DNA from 2 places in the Micromonospora sp. BL1 genome. Region 2 is predicted to be linked to the other one. Evidence: riboswitches for the same ligand, from Rfam matches in the RefSeq annotation. Region 2 holds a riboswitch; the other holds the start of a gene.
The links. A riboswitch is a leader RNA that binds a small molecule or an ion and turns the genes downstream of it on or off. The one in region 2 is predicted to bind cobalamin.
Positions count from the first base shown of each region.

Region 1 (7,181 bases), on a different contig from region 2:
GGTCGGCCGGGTGGGCTCACCGGGCCGGCCACCGCCGACCGGCGGCGCCACGACGGTTCCGCCCGCCGGTGGTGGCGCCGCCGGCCCGCCGCCCGCGGGTGGCGGCGGCGGAGGGGCCGGTGGCGGAGAGGGCGGCGGCGCGGGTCGTTTCGGCGCGACGCCGGGACGAGGCGCGTCGTTGGCGTTGCGGTTGAGCGAGAACGACCAGCCCTCGAAGCTGCCGGCCGCCGGCTTGCGGTTGAGCACACCCTTGTCGCTGTACGTCCAGCTGCCGCCGTTCGGCGCGTGCCAGTACGACCAGTACGCGCTCGCAGGCGGCGTGTCGACGCACTTCTCCGTCGCGGCCGACGGCTTGCCGTCGATCCGGCAGATGAACCCCTCGCCCCAGCGCAGCGTGCCGGTGATCGGGAAGCCCGCGTTCTTGAGCGCCGCGAGGCCGGTGGCCTGGGTGCCCGGCGCGCAGCGCACCACCGTTCCGCCGCCGAGTTCGTTGAAGTCCACCACGACTGTGACCCCGGAGGCGTCCGGGCAGTAGCCGGCCGACCCGGCGGCCACCGCAGGACTGCCCGGTCCGATCGTTGTGCCTGCGGTGACCAGGGCGACGACCAGCGCGCCGCGGGCGGCACGGAGGCTCATCCCGCCCGCCGTCGGCCGAGCACGAGCAGTGTCACTCCGCCACCGATCAGCAGCAGCGCGATCAGCAGATAGCTGCCGATCGCCGCGCCGGTGGTCGGCAGCCCGCCCAGCCCTGACGCGGCCGGGGTCGTGATCGGCGGAGCGGCGGTGGTCGGCGCCGCGGTCGTGGGCGCGGGTGTCGCCGGAGGGCTGGTCACGCTCGGCGTCGGGCCGGCGGTGCCGGTCGGCGGAGGCGACGTGGTGAGCGTGGGAGACGCGGTGGGCGTGGCGGGCGCGGTGGGCGAGGCCGTGCCGGTCGGGGTGGGAGTCGATGTGGGCGGCGTGCCGAGGCCGATCCGGCCCAGCGGAACCTGGGCCAGCCCGAGCAGGGCCTGCGCGGTGGCGCGGCGCCACTGGTCACGGTCGGTGTCGGTGATCCCGCCCGCCGTGGCCGCCGTGAGTCCGTCGGTGTTGTAGGCGATCGCGCCGGCGTCGGCCGAGGCGGCCCCGCCGTCGCCCGCGGTGAGCTGCAGCGCGGCCAGGGCCTTCGCGGCCCGGGCGGCGGCGTCGTCGCGTCCGGCGGCGGCGAGGGCCTGCCCGGCCAGGCCGGTGCTGTTGGAGTTCGCACCGGTGGTCGGTCCCGAACCGCCGAAGGAGCCGTCGGCGTGCTGCTGGGCCACCAGCCAGTCGGCGCCCTTGCGCGCGGCGTCGCCGGCACCGGTGGCGCCGTCCTCGGCGGCGGCCAGCAACGCCTGCACGGCCATCGCGGTCGAGTCGACATCGAGGGTGGCGCCGGGCTGCTCGTCGCAGGAGGAGGACGGCCCGTCGGCGGTGTCCGGGTAGAGCCGGAAGCCACCGGCCGCGCACTGCTGCCGGAGCAGGAAGTCCACAGTTTCCTGCGGTAGGTCGCCGCTGCGGGCCAGGCCGAGCACGGCGAACGACTGGTCGAAGGTGTTGCTGGCGTCCGGGCCGCTGTCGGCGGTGGTGCGGCTGGTGATCCGTCCCCGCTGGTGCCCGGCGTCGGCGCCGGCGATCAGCGACAGGGTTTCCGCCCGCAGGTCGTAGCCGCCGAAGTCGGTGGGGTCGGCGCCGGCGGCGGAGGCGGCGTAGAGCAGTTTCGCGGTGGCCCCGCCGTCGGTGAAGCCCTCGATGCCCCAGTCGTCGTAGCTGTTGTAGGAGCGCACGTGCTTGGCGGCCTGCGCGGTTGCCGCCTGCCGGGTGGGCGCGTCCACGCCGGTGGCGGACAGTGCGACCAGGCCGTCGATGGTCAGCCCCCAGTCCTCGGGGGTGAACGGGCCGGGCAGCGTACCGTCGGTGAACTCGCCGGCCAGCCAGGCCGCGGCGTCGCGGGCGGCTGTGACGTGGGCCGGGGCGGGTGCCGCGACAACGGTCAGAGGGGCGCCGGTGATCGCGGCGAGGGTCGTGACCGTGGCTATACCGAGACCGGTGGTGAGACGCCGGGACAGGGGCATCAGGGGTGCCTTTCGCAGAGCGGTCGGTGAAACCTCCGGAAAGCACCCCGAGAAACGGACACCCCGCTCCGCGTGCTGCGGTGAGCGGGGGTGGTCGGACCTCGGCGGCCCGGACTTCACCCTGTAGACCTCGACAGTGGAAGCCGCTCGTCCCGGGCGGGGCATTCCGGCTCGCGAGAAGGCACTCTCGCTCACGGTTGCGGGTCAGCGCCGGCTTCGAACCGGCTTCCCCCCACACGGGACGTATGCAGTTGTGTGCCCGGCGCACCGGGTGCCGACACCGTACCGCCCGGGCGCGCGACGACGCCAGAGCAGCGGCCGGCACCCGGTGCGCCGCTGGTCACACCTAGGGAGCGGCGATGCTCGGCGGGGCGCCGGCCCCGAAGGACCAGCCCTCGACACTGCCCGGCGCGGGGTTGTAGCTGGTCGCCCCGGACGTGCTGTAGGACCAGGAGCCGCCGCTGGGGGCGTGCCAGTACGACCAGTACGCCGTGACCGGCGGGGTGTTGACGCACGGCTCGGTCGCGGCGGTGGGCTTGCCGTTGATCCGGCAGACGAAGGCCAGGCCCCAGCGGGCGGTGCCGGTGACTGTGAAGCCGGCGGCCTGCAGCGCGGCCAGGCCGGTGGCCGGGTCACCCGGGGCACATCCGACCTGGACGCCGCCGCCGAGCGCGGCGAAGTCGACGACCACTGTGACTCCCGAGGTGCCGACGCAGGCGGCGGCGTGCGCGGCCCGGGGCGCGGGTTCGGCGGCGGTCAGCGCGACGCCCGCCACGGCGGCGGCCAGCAGGCCGGCCAGCCAGGTGCGGACTGTGGAACGGTGACGGAACACGGGTCCTCCTGTGATCGGGTGAGCGGCGAGGGGGTTCACGGGCAGGCGAGCGCCGGCGCGCCGGGGTCGGCACCGGCGGCGGACAGGCGGGCGTACCCGGTCCCGGTGAGACCGAGGACGGCCTGGGCGGTGGCCCGCGGTGCGGTGGCCGGGTCGAAGCCGCCGCCGTCGAAGTCGACAGCGCCCCGGTCCGCCGGTGCCCCGGCGCAGCCGACCTGGAGTCCGGCGAGGAACGCCCGGGCGCGCGCCCAGGCCAGGGGCCGGCTGCCGTCGCGCAGGGCCTGCGCGGCGAGGCCGGTGCTGTTGGCGTTCGGCGTGCCGGCGGCGTTGGCGAAGCCGCCGTCGGCACCTTGGACGGACACGAGCCAGCGCAGCCCGGCGGCGGCGTCGGCCGGACGCCCCGCGGCGCGCAGCGCCTGCGTCGCGAGCGCGGTCGCGTCCACGTCGGACACGCAGACCGGTTGCGCGGGCAGCAGCGGGTAGCCGCCGTCCGGGCATCGGGTGCCGGCCAGCCAGGCGGCCGCCGCCGGTGGCGCCCCGGCCGCTGTGCGGTCCAGCGCCAGCAGCGCGAAGGACTGGCTGAACGCGTTGCTGTAGTCGCCGTACGCGGACCGGTCGCTGAACCGGCCGGCCGGCGTCTGGAGCGAGCGCAGCCGGGCGATCAGGTCGACCCCGCCGACGTCGGCCGGGTCGCCGCCGCGCACCTGCACGGCGAGGGCGAGCTTGGCTGTCGCGCCCGCGTACGCCTCGGCGACGCCGTCGCCGACGTATCCGTCGCGGACGTCCGGCCGGGTGACCCAGGCCAGCGCGTCGGCGCTGTAGTCGTCGGCGGCGCCCGCTGCGGCGAAGACGAACACGGCGTCGAGGGTCAGCCCCTGGTCGGGGTAGGCGACGCCGTCGAAGACCGCCTCGAAGCGTTCCCCGTCGACCAGTTGCCGGGCGAGCCAGCCGGCGGCGGCCTCGGGGCGGGTGAGGGCGGCGCGCTCGGGTGCGGCGACGGCCGGTGTGGTGAGGATGAGGGCGGCGAGCACGCCGCAGAGGAGCGCGAGCAGGCGGTGCCGGCTTCGGCGGACGACCATCGGAAGCGCCTTTCCGGCCCGGCGGTCGTCGAAAGCCCGGCCGATGCGGCAACGCCGGGTCGGTCGGGACTCCGACCCGTGGGCCACGACGGGTGGGGAGCGGATTCACGCGTACGACGGGTATTCGGGCTCGCCGCCAGAGTTCACTGGACGGCCTACCGTTGCGGGCCAGCGCCGGATTTCGACCGGTCTTCCCCCGCACGTACACGCGGTGATTCAGTTGTCGCGACAGTCTTATGTGGCCGTAGCCCCGGTGTCAATGCGCCAGGAGCCGCACACGTGCCGTGACGAGCGGCGGAGTCGGCGGTCTCACATTCCGTCGGCCGCGACCGCGTTCCCGCCGGCCGGGGACGGGCCGGCGTCCCGGCGTACGCCGGGTTGCTGCTGCGGGCCGGACAGCTCGTGGGTCGCGCCGCTTCAGCGGGCCGGTGCCGGAAGGTGGAGGCGGCCGTCGTGGACCTCGGCGACCTGGTCGGCGGCGGTGAGGAGCGTGCGGTCGTGGGTGACCAGGACGGTGGCGGTGGCCTGCTGGTGGGTGAGGCGGGTGATCAGGTCGATGACGGCGGCGCCGCGTTCGTGGTCGAGGGCGCTGGTGGGTTCGTCGACGAGCAGCACGGTGGGGTCGTTCATCAGGGCGCGGGCGATGTTGACGCGCTGGCGCTGGCCGCCGGAGAGCTGGTGGGGCCGGCGGTCGGCCTGGCCGGCGAGGCCGACCGCGTCGAGGAGTTCCATGGCGCGGGTGCGGGCCGTGGCCGGCGGGCGGCCGTCGATGTGGGCCATGACCTGGAGCTGCTCGGCGGCGGTGAGGGAGGGCAGCAGGTTGGGCTGCTGGAAGACGATGCCGATCCTGCGGCGGCGCAGGTCGGCGAGTTCGCTCCTGATCATGCCGGTGGTGGGGGTGCCGTCGACGGTGACGGTGCCGGAGTCGGGGGTGATGAGGGTGGCGGCGACCGCGAGGAGGCTGGACTTGCCGGAGCCGGAAGGGCCGATCACGGCGGTCAGGCTGCCCTTGGGTACGTCCAGGGTGACGCGGTCGAGGGCGGTCAGGCGGCCCTCGCCGTCGGGGTAGGTGAGGGTGACGTCGGTCAGGTTCAGGCTCATCGGGCGCTCCCCAGGGCGGTCAGCGGGTCGACGGAGGTGATGCGGCGGATGGACAGAGCGGCTCCGAGCGCGCCGAGAATGACGATCACGGCCGCGGGGAGCAGGACGGTCACCGGGGTCAGGAGGAACGGCACCGCGGACCCGGCGACGAGGGCGCCGAGGGCGGCGGCGATGCCGGTGCCGAGCAGGGTGCCGCCGGTGAGCAGGACGACGGCCTGTCCGAGGGCGTCCTTGAGAAGGTTGGCGGTGGAGGCGCCGAGTGCCTTCAGCACGGCGACGTCGCCGCTGCGCTGGATGGTCCAGACGGTGAAGAAGGCGCCGATGACCAGGGCGGAGATGGCGAACAGGAAGCCGCGCATCAGCTGTAGGGAGCCGTTCTCGGAGGTGTAGGAGCCGATCGCGGACAGCGAGTCGTCGACGGAGACCGTCTCGGTGCCCGTCTGCCGGTCGATGGCCGCCAGATCGGCCCCCGAGGTGGTGGTCAGGGCGACGACGGTTGCCGTCGGGCCGCCGCCACCGGTGCCGGTGGGAGGCGCGATCCGCTGCCAGGCGTCCAAGCTGGTCCACACCACAGGGGTGTGGCTGAAGGAGGCGTCGCCCCGTACTGCAGCCACCGTGAGTTGCTGCGCGGCCAGCGTGATCGAGTCACCGGCCTGCACGCCGAGGTCGGCGGCGGCCTTGGTGGACAGCACTGCCGAGCGCCCGTCGATCCGGTCGCTGTCGGGGGCCAGGCGGGAGCCGGGCCGGACGCCGAAGGCGGAGACCCCGGCGCTTCTGTCCCCGGCGGTGGCCTTGGTGGTGGTGATGCCCAGCGGCTCGGCGCCGGTGACTCCGGGGGCCTCGGCCCACTGCTGCCACTGCTTCTCGGTGACCGTGGAGTTGGAGTACGACACACTCTGGCCGTCGCCGGGTGCCTGGAAGGCGATCCTGTCGGCGGGCAGGCCGGTGATGGCCGAGACGTTCTGCTGGCCCAGTCCGGCCGTCAACCCGGACAGCAGCCCGACCAGCAGGGTGATCAACACGATGACGGTCCCCATCAGGGCAAAGCGTCCCTTGGCGAACTTCAGATCTCTCCAGGCGACGAACACGGCCTCGGCCTGTCCTTTCCAGCGGTGGAAGCGGTATGGATCCACCATCGCTGCCGACGCCCGTGTGCGCGTCTGGCGTAGGACGGCACTTCGCGGGCCGGAAGACGGCACCCGGGTTCTAACTTTCGATAGAGGCCCCCGGGCCGCCTGCCTCGGTAACGTGGGACGCACTGTGAGCACCGCTGTCCCCGTCCTGACGCCGACCATCCGGGCCCTGGCCTGGTGCCTTCACCTGCTGATCGCCGGCCTGCTCGTCCTGGCCGCCGGCCGGGCGGTGGCCGTCGACCGGCCCCACGCCGGACTGATCGTCGCTGCTGCGGCGGCGTTCGGCCTGACGTACGCCGCCGGGCCGTTCCTTCCCCGCATCCGCCGTTCGCGGCGGACCGCCGCGTGGTGGCTGGCGGCCGTGGGCGCCGTGTGGCTGTTGCTGCTGGGCCTGTCCGCCGACGCGATCTGGGTGGCCTTTCCGCTGTACTTCCTCCAGCTCCACCTGCTGCCGCGCCGCGCCGGCCTGGCCGCCGTGATCGCCACCGCCGCGGCTGCCGTCGCCGGGTTCGCCGCCCACACCGGCTCCTTCACCCCGGCGGTGGCGATCGGTCCCGCGCTCGGCGCCGCCGTCGCCGTCGGGGTGGTGTGGGGATACCAGGCGCTGTACCGGGAGAGCGAGCAGCGCAGGCAACTGATCGAGGAACTCACCGCCACCCGGGCCGACCTGGCCCGGGCCGAGCACACCGCCGGCGTACTCGCCGAACGCGAGCGTCTGGCCCGCGAGATCCACGACACCCTCGCCCAAGGCCTGTCCAGCATCCAACTGCTGCTGCGCGCCGCCGAGCGCGCCCTGCCCGGCCGGACCGACGCCGCCGCCGGCCACGTCGACGCGGCCCGCCAGGTCGCCGTGGACAACCTCGCCGAGGCCCGGCGCTTCGTCGCCGCACTCACCCCGCCCGCCCTGGAGGGCACCACCCTGGCCGGTGCACTGGAGCGCCTGTGCACC
Region 1 is NZ_RCVK01000147.1:34,759-41,939, forward strand. Features, by position in the region: gene EAD96_RS04250 (hypothetical protein) at 1-636, opposite strand, end outside; gene EAD96_RS04255 (prenyltransferase/squalene oxidase repeat-containing protein) at 633-2,087, opposite strand; cobalamin riboswitch at 2,225-2,365, opposite strand; gene EAD96_RS04260 (hypothetical protein) at 2,434-2,919, opposite strand; gene EAD96_RS04265 (peptidase) at 2,955-3,998, opposite strand; cobalamin riboswitch at 4,096-4,241, opposite strand; gene EAD96_RS04270 (ABC transporter ATP-binding protein) at 4,416-5,099, opposite strand; gene EAD96_RS04275 (ABC transporter permease) at 5,096-6,136, opposite strand; gene EAD96_RS04280 (sensor histidine kinase) at 6,360-7,181, shown strand, end outside.
Region 1: linked by a shared signal. The riboswitch ahead of EAD96_RS04255 (prenyltransferase/squalene oxidase repeat-containing protein) and the one ahead of EAD96_RS10635 (ribonucleoside-diphosphate reductase subunit alpha) in region 2 are both predicted to bind cobalamin.

Region 2 (7,181 bases):
CCTGGCCGCGATCGTGGTGCTCATGCTCACCCCGGGGCCGGACATGATGTTCGTGCTCGCGAACGCCACCCGGTACGGTCCGCGGGCCGGCGCGGTGGCCGCGCTCGGGGTCGCCGCCGGGGAGGCGGTGCACGTCGCCGCCGTGGTGGCCGGGCTCGCCACCGTCATCGCCGCGTCCCCGGTGCTGTTCACCGCGATCCGGTGGGCCGGTGCGGCGTACCTGATCGTGCTGGGCCTGCGGGCGCTGCGCGGCACGGGCCGGCGCGCCCCGGCGGACCGGCCGGACGGCGGCGCCGGGCGGGCGTTCCGGCGCGGGCTGCTGACGAACCTGCTCAACCCGAAGATGATCCTGTTCAGCGTGGCGTTCCTGCCGCAGTTCGTCCGGCCCGAGGCGGGCCCGGTGGCGGCGCAACTGGTGCTGCTCGGTGCGATGTTCGTCGCGGTGCAGCTCACCGTGGACCTGGCGCTCGGGGTGGGCGCCGGGCGGTTCGCCGGCCGGTGGGGCGACAGCCGCTGGTCGCGGCGCATCGACCGGCTCTGCGCTGTCGCCTTCGTCGCGCTCGGCGTCCGGCTGGCCGCCGGCTGAGACGCGTCGGGGCTCGGCGATGCCCGGGCCGGTTGATCGACTCCATCACGCCGGGGTGGCGGCATCAGAAGTGCTCCGACCCCGCCGCCTCGGCGAACTGGCGATGATCATCAGGCCGTTCCCGGTTCGACGCCGGCGGACGCTCGCGGTCCAGGTGCAGGCGTAGCAGCACCCAGCCCAGTGACACGCCGCCGATGAACACGTACGCGGGCTGGGTGCCGAACGTGTCCCAGCAGGTGTGCAGCGTGACGGCGGCGGCGAAGGTGAGCAGGAACGCCGCCAGTCTGCGGCCGCCGGGCGCGGCGGCGAACGTGAACAGCGCGGCGGCGGTCAGCCCGGTCCACGCCAGGTGCGCGGCGGGCGCGGTGAGACCGCGTACCAGCAGCGTCCGCTCGACCGCGCCGAGGTTGCCCTCCGACCCGACGAACGCGGCGAACGCGTAGCCCATGGTCTCCAGCGCGGCGAACCCGGCGCCGGAGGCCACGCCGATCACCAGCCCCTGCGCCGGGGACGGGTGCCGCCGCCACAGCAGGAGGATGCCGGCCGGCACGATCAGCTTGGCGGTCTCCTCGGCCAGGCCGACGAGCGCCATCGGCAGGACGCCGAGGCGGTGCAGCGTGCCGTACTCCAGCCAGCCGGCGGCGACCACGCCGATCACACCGCCGAGGAGCGCGGCGACGCCGACGACGGAGCCGGGGACCGGGCGGCGGGCCGGCCGTCCCTGGGCGAAGGCCAGGAACGTGGCGGGTGCGACGGACGCGCCGAGCACGATCAGCGCCGGTACGAACGTGACGGTCCCGGTGCCGGCGAGTGTCTCCAGCACCAGCAGGTGGAGCCCGACGCCGACGAGCAGGACCGCCACCCACGCCCAGCGGCGCCCGGTATTCCCCATACCGCCGAGTATCGCGCCCGCCGGGCCGCGCCCGAATCGGGGGTGGGCACTGTGGACGGTGAGATCATTCCGACACGCCGACACGACATCTGGTGTTGCACGCAAGCCCTCACCGCCATATATGGTGGTGCCGCAGCTGGTTCGGCCGAGCCCTTCGGGGCGGGGCCGAGGCAAGAGGGAACCCGGTGGGAGTCCGGGACTGCCCCGCAGCGGTGAGTGGGAACGACAGCCGTCAACAGCACTGGGCCACCGGCCTGGGAAGCGACGGCCGGTAGGCGACCGGCGACCCCGGTCGGGCCCGCGAGTCCGAAGACCTGCCAGCGCGCCGTGCGCCTCCGGCGTACGGCGGTCGGAGGTCGCGCGGGACGACCGACGCCAGCAGCCGGGCCGGCCGTGCCGCGCCCGTTGGCGTCTCCCGCCGTCTCCAGACGGTGACAGCGAGGAGAGGTCATGACTGTCGTACAGGAGAGTCCCCCGTCCGGGAGCGCCGGGCCCGAGGCCCGCCGCCCGGCCATGCGGGTACGCAAGCGGGACGGCGACACCGAGCCGGTGGACGTCAACAAGATCGTCCGGGCGGTCGAGCGCTGGGTCGCCGACCTGGACGAGGTGGACCCGCTGCGGGTGGCCACCAAGACGATCAGCGGGCTCTACGACGGGGCGACCACCGCCGAGCTGGACCGGTTGTCGATCCAGACCGCGGCGGAGCTGATCGGCGAGGAGCCGCAGTACTCGAAGCTGGCGGCGCGGCTGCTCGCCGCGTACGTGGACAAGGAGGTCCGCGGCCAGGGCGTGGCGAGCTTCAGCCAGTCGATCGCGTACGCGCACGGGCTGGGCCTGATCGGCGACGAGACGGCCGCGTTCGTGGCCCGGCACGCCCGCAAGCTCGACGACGCCGTGGACCCGGACGGCGACCTGCGGTTCGAGTACTTCGGACTGCGCACGGTGGCCGACCGCTACCTGCTGCGGCACCCCCAGACCCGGCTGGTGGTGGAGACGCCGCAGTACTGGCTGCTGCGGGTGGCCTGCGGGCTGTCCCGCACCCCCGGCGAGGCGGTCGGGTTCTACCGGCTGATGTCCAGTCTGGCCTACCTGCCCAGCTCCCCCACGCTGTTCAACTCCGGCACCCGGCACACCCAGATGTCGTCGTGCTTCCTGGTCGACTCGCCGCGCGACGAGCTGGACTCGATCTACGAGCGGTACCACCAGGTGGCGAAGCTGTCGAAGTTCTCCGGCGGCATCGGCATCGCCTGGTCGCGGGTGCGTGGCCGGGGCGCGCTGATCCGGGGCACCAACGGCCGGTCCAACGGCATCGTGCCGTTCCTCAAGACACTCGACGCCGGGGTGGCCGCGGTCAACCAGGGCGGCCGGCGCAAGGGCGCGGCCTGCGTCTACCTGGAGCCGTGGCACCCGGACGTGGAGGAGTTCCTGGAGCTGCGGGACAACACCGGCGAGGAGTCGCGGCGTACGCACAACCTCAACCTGGCCAACTGGATCCCGGACGAGTTCATGCGCCGGGTCGAGGCCGACGGCGAGTGGTCGCTCGTCGACCCGTCGGACGCCCCGGAGCTGCCCGACCTGTACGGCGAGGCGTTCGACGCCGCGTACCGGGCGGCCGAGAAGAACGCGGTCCGCACGGTGCGGGCCCGGGACCTGTACGGGCGGATGATGCGCACGCTCGCGCAGACCGGCAACGGCTGGATGACGTTCAAGGACGCCGCGAACCGGCTGTCCAACCAGACCGGTGAGCCGGGCAACGTGATCCACCTGTCCAACCTGTGCACCGAGATCCTGGAGGTGAACGACGACACCGAGACCGCCGTGTGCAACCTCGGCTCGGTGAACCTCGGCGCCCACGTCACCGCCGACGGCGTGGACTGGGAGCGGCTGCGCGCCACGGTACGCACGGCTGTGCTCTTCCTCGACCGGGTGATCGACATCAACTACTACCCGGCCGAGCAGGCGGCGGCGTCGAACCCGCGCTGGCGGCCGGTCGGGCTCGGGCTGATGGGCTTGCAGGACGCGTTCTTCACGCTGCGCCTGCCGTTCGACTCGGCCCAGGCCCGGGAGCTGTCCACCCGCGTGCAGGAGGAGATCCTGCTGACCGCGCTGGAGACCTCCGCCGGGCTGGCCGAGCAGTTCGGCCCGCATCCGGCGTACCCGCAGACCCGGGCCGCCAAGGGTGACCTGCACCCGGACCTGTGGGGCGCGGAGCCGGCGCAGACGCAGCGGTGGGCGGCGCTGCGCGAACGGATCGCCGCCCACGGGCTGCGCAACTCGCTGCTGGTGGCGATCGCGCCGACCGCCACCATCGCCTCCATCGCCGGCTGCTACGAGTGCGTCGAGCCGCAGGTGTCCAACCTGTTCAAGCGCGAGACCATGTCCGGGGAATTCCTCCAGGTCAACACGTACCTGGTGCGGGAGCTGAAGGCGCGCGGGCTGTGGACGCCGCAGGTCCGCGACCGGATCAAGCGGGCCGAGGGCTCGGTGCAGGACATCACCGAGCTGCCCGCGCCGGTGCGGGAGCTGTTCCGCACCGGCTGGGAGCTGCCGCAGCGGGCGCTGATCGACCTGGCCGCCGCGCGGGCGCCCTTCGTCGACCAGTCCCAGTCGCTGAACCTGTTCCTGAGCGCGCCGACCATCGGCAAGCTCTCCTCGATGTACCTGTACGCCTGGAAGGCCGGGCTGAAGACCACCTACTACCTGCGTTCCCGTCCCGCCACCCGCATCCAGCAGGCCACCGTCGCGCCGGTGCTCGCCCCGGTCTCCGGCGTGGTCTCCGCCGTGAGCGACGACGAGGCGCTGGCCTGTTCCCTGGAGAACCCCGAGAGCTGCGAGGCATGCCAGTGACCACCACCGCACCGACCCGGCACATGCTGCTCGACCCCGGCATGGACCTGACCCTGCGGCCGATGCGCTACCCGCGCTTCTTCGACCGGTTCAAGGACGCCATCAAGAACACCTGGACGGTCGAGGAGGTCGACCTGCACGGAGACCTCGCCGACCTGGCGAAGCTGTCCCCCGCCGAACGGCACCTGGTGTCGCGGCTGGTGGCGTTCTTCGCCACCGGCGACACCATCGTCGCCAACAACCTGGTGCTCAACCTCTACCAGCACGTCAACTCCCCCGAGGGCCGGCTCTACCTGTCCCGGCAGCTCTTCGAGGAGGCGGTGCACGTCCAGTTCTACCTGAACCTGCTGGACACGTACGTGCCGGACGAGAAGGAACGCTTCGCCGCATTCGCCGCGGTGGAGAACATCCCGTCGATCGCCCGCAAGGCCGAGTTCTGCTTCCGGTGGATCGACTCGATCTTCGAGCTGCGGGAACTGCGGACCCGCGCGGACCGGCGGGCGTTCCTGCTCAACCTGATCTGCTTCGCCGCGTGCATCGAAGGGCTGTTCTTCTACGGCGCGTTCGCCTACGTCTACTTCCTGCGGTCCCGGGGCCTGCTCAACGGGCTGGCCTCCGGCACCAACTGGGTGTTCCGGGACGAGTCGATGCACATGGCGTTCGCCTTCGACGTGGTGGAGACCGTACGCGCCGAGGAGCCGGACCTGTTCGACGGCGAGATGGAGCGGCAGGTCCGGGAGATGCTGGCCGAGGCGGTGGAGTGCGAGGTGAGCTTCGCCGAGGACCTGCTCGGGCAGGGCGTGCCCGGCATGTCCCTGGCCGACATGCGCGAGTACCTCCAGCACGTGGCCGACCGGCGCCTCGCCGTGCTCGGCATCGCCCCGATGTACGGCAGCGGCAACCCGTTCGCGTTCATGGAGCTGCAGGACGTGCAGGAGCTGTCCAACTTCTTCGAACGCCGGGTGTCGGCGTACCAGGTCGGGGTGACCGGCTCGGTCACCTTCGACGACGACTTCTGACCGCCGCCCCCGCCCCGGCCGTCACGGCCGGGGCGGGACCGGGCTCTCGCCGGGCAGCGCCGTCGCCCGGACCCGCCCGATCAACGCCACCACGGCGACCGCCATCACGGCCACCACCACGAACGCGCTGCGCAGGTCCAGCGCACCGGCGAGCAGGCCGATCACCGGCGCCGCCAGCAACGCGCCCGGCCACTGGCCCATCGCCACCACCGAGACGCCCTCACCCGAGGTGAGGCCGGGCTGCTCGCCGGCGAAGCCGAGCACCGTCGGGGTCACGCACGCCAGGCCGAAGCCGAGCAGTCCGAAGCCGGCCATCACCGCGGCCGGATGGGGGTACGCCACCGGCAGCGCCACGCCGGCGGTGGCGACGAGCGCGGACAGCCGGACGAAGCGGATCCGCCCGAACCGGCCGGCCAGCCGGTCGCCGAACAGCCGGGCCACGGTAGCGGCCAGCGACAGGCAGGTGTACGTGGCCGCGGCCAGCACCGCGGCGGCGCCGGCCACCTCGGTCGCGTACAGCGCGCTCCACTGTGCGCCGGCCATCTCGATGAACGAGGCGAGGAACGCGATCACCGCGAGCAGCAGCAGCTGCGGGGTGAACCGGTCGCGCAGCCGTCGCCGTTCCTCGCCGTCCTTCGTCTCCTGCCGGGGCGTGTCCGGCAGCCAGCGGTGCGTGCCGACCAGCAGCGCGCCCAGCAGGACGCTGGTGACCGCCATCTGCGCCGACGGGGACATCCCGATCGCCGCGGCGCCGGTGCCGCAGAGGCCGCCGGCCAGCATGCCGATGCTGAAGCCGGCGTGGAAGGTGGACAGGATGGGCCGCCCGTACCGCTTCTGCACCTCGACCGACTGGGCGTTCATCGGCGTGGCCAGCAGGTTCGCCGCGAAACCCCAGACCGCGAGCCCGCCGACCAGCGCCACCACAGTGGTGGACGCGGCCAGCAGCGGCGCGTTGACCAGGATCAGCGCGGCCCCGGCCAGCGCCAGCCGGCGGGTGTTGATCCGGCTGATCAGCACCGCCACCACGACCAGGGAGACCAGCTCCCCGGCGTTCGTGGCGATGTTGGCCAGGCCCCAGCCGGTGTTGCCGACGCCGACCGCGTCCCGCACCTCCGGCACGCGGGCCGACCACCCGCCGATGGCCAGGCCCATGATGACGAAGAGCAGCGCCACCGACCAGCGGGCCCGTACGGCCGAGCGTGGCACCGGCGGCGCGGGCTGCTCCGTCGTGTGCTGGTTCGTCGAGGTGTCCGTCATGGTCGTCGTACCTCTCTCCGGTCGGTCCGTCGGATCTCCTACCCGATCGCGTGGTCGAGGAAGCACGCACCGTCAGGAAGGCGTACCCGTTCCGGGGTCGCGTCCGGGTCGGTGACGAGCGCCGAGACCACCGCGACGTAGTCGTCGATCAGCCCGCGTACCAGGTCGTCGCCGAAGACGCCACGGTTGCGGATCACCACGCCGCCGGCCCGGTCGTCGTCCACCACGACGATCGGTGAACCCCGCTTGACCCAGACGGGCAGGCACTCGGGCGGCACGTCGGCGGCGACCACCGGCGACGGGGTGCCGGGCGCGGCCCGGGCGGTGATGTCGACCGGCTCCACCCGCAGGCCCGGGCAGTGCAGCACCGGCGACGCCGACGCGGCGGACTGGAACCAGGCGTCGAACAGGTGGTTGTCCGGCCAGGGGCGGATCGCCGCGAAGTCGGGGCGGACCGCCCGGGCCACCCGGTGGAACGAGGTGGCGTGCGCGACGGCCCCGGCCAGCGAGGCGTGCGCGGCGTCGACCACAGCGCTCATCGGCGCGTCCGGCGCGACGTCGACCGGCAGGTAGACGTTGT
Region 2 is NZ_RCVK01000202.1:52,785-59,965, reverse strand. Features, by position in the region: gene EAD96_RS10645 (LysE family translocator) at 1-586, shown strand, start outside; gene EAD96_RS10640 (PrsW family intramembrane metalloprotease) at 651-1,478, opposite strand; cobalamin riboswitch at 1,599-1,815, shown strand; gene EAD96_RS10635 (ribonucleoside-diphosphate reductase subunit alpha) at 1,992-4,325, shown strand; gene EAD96_RS10630 (ribonucleotide-diphosphate reductase subunit beta) at 4,316-5,344, shown strand; gene EAD96_RS10625 (MFS transporter) at 5,366-6,601, opposite strand; gene EAD96_RS10620 (condensation domain-containing protein) at 6,640-7,181, opposite strand, start outside.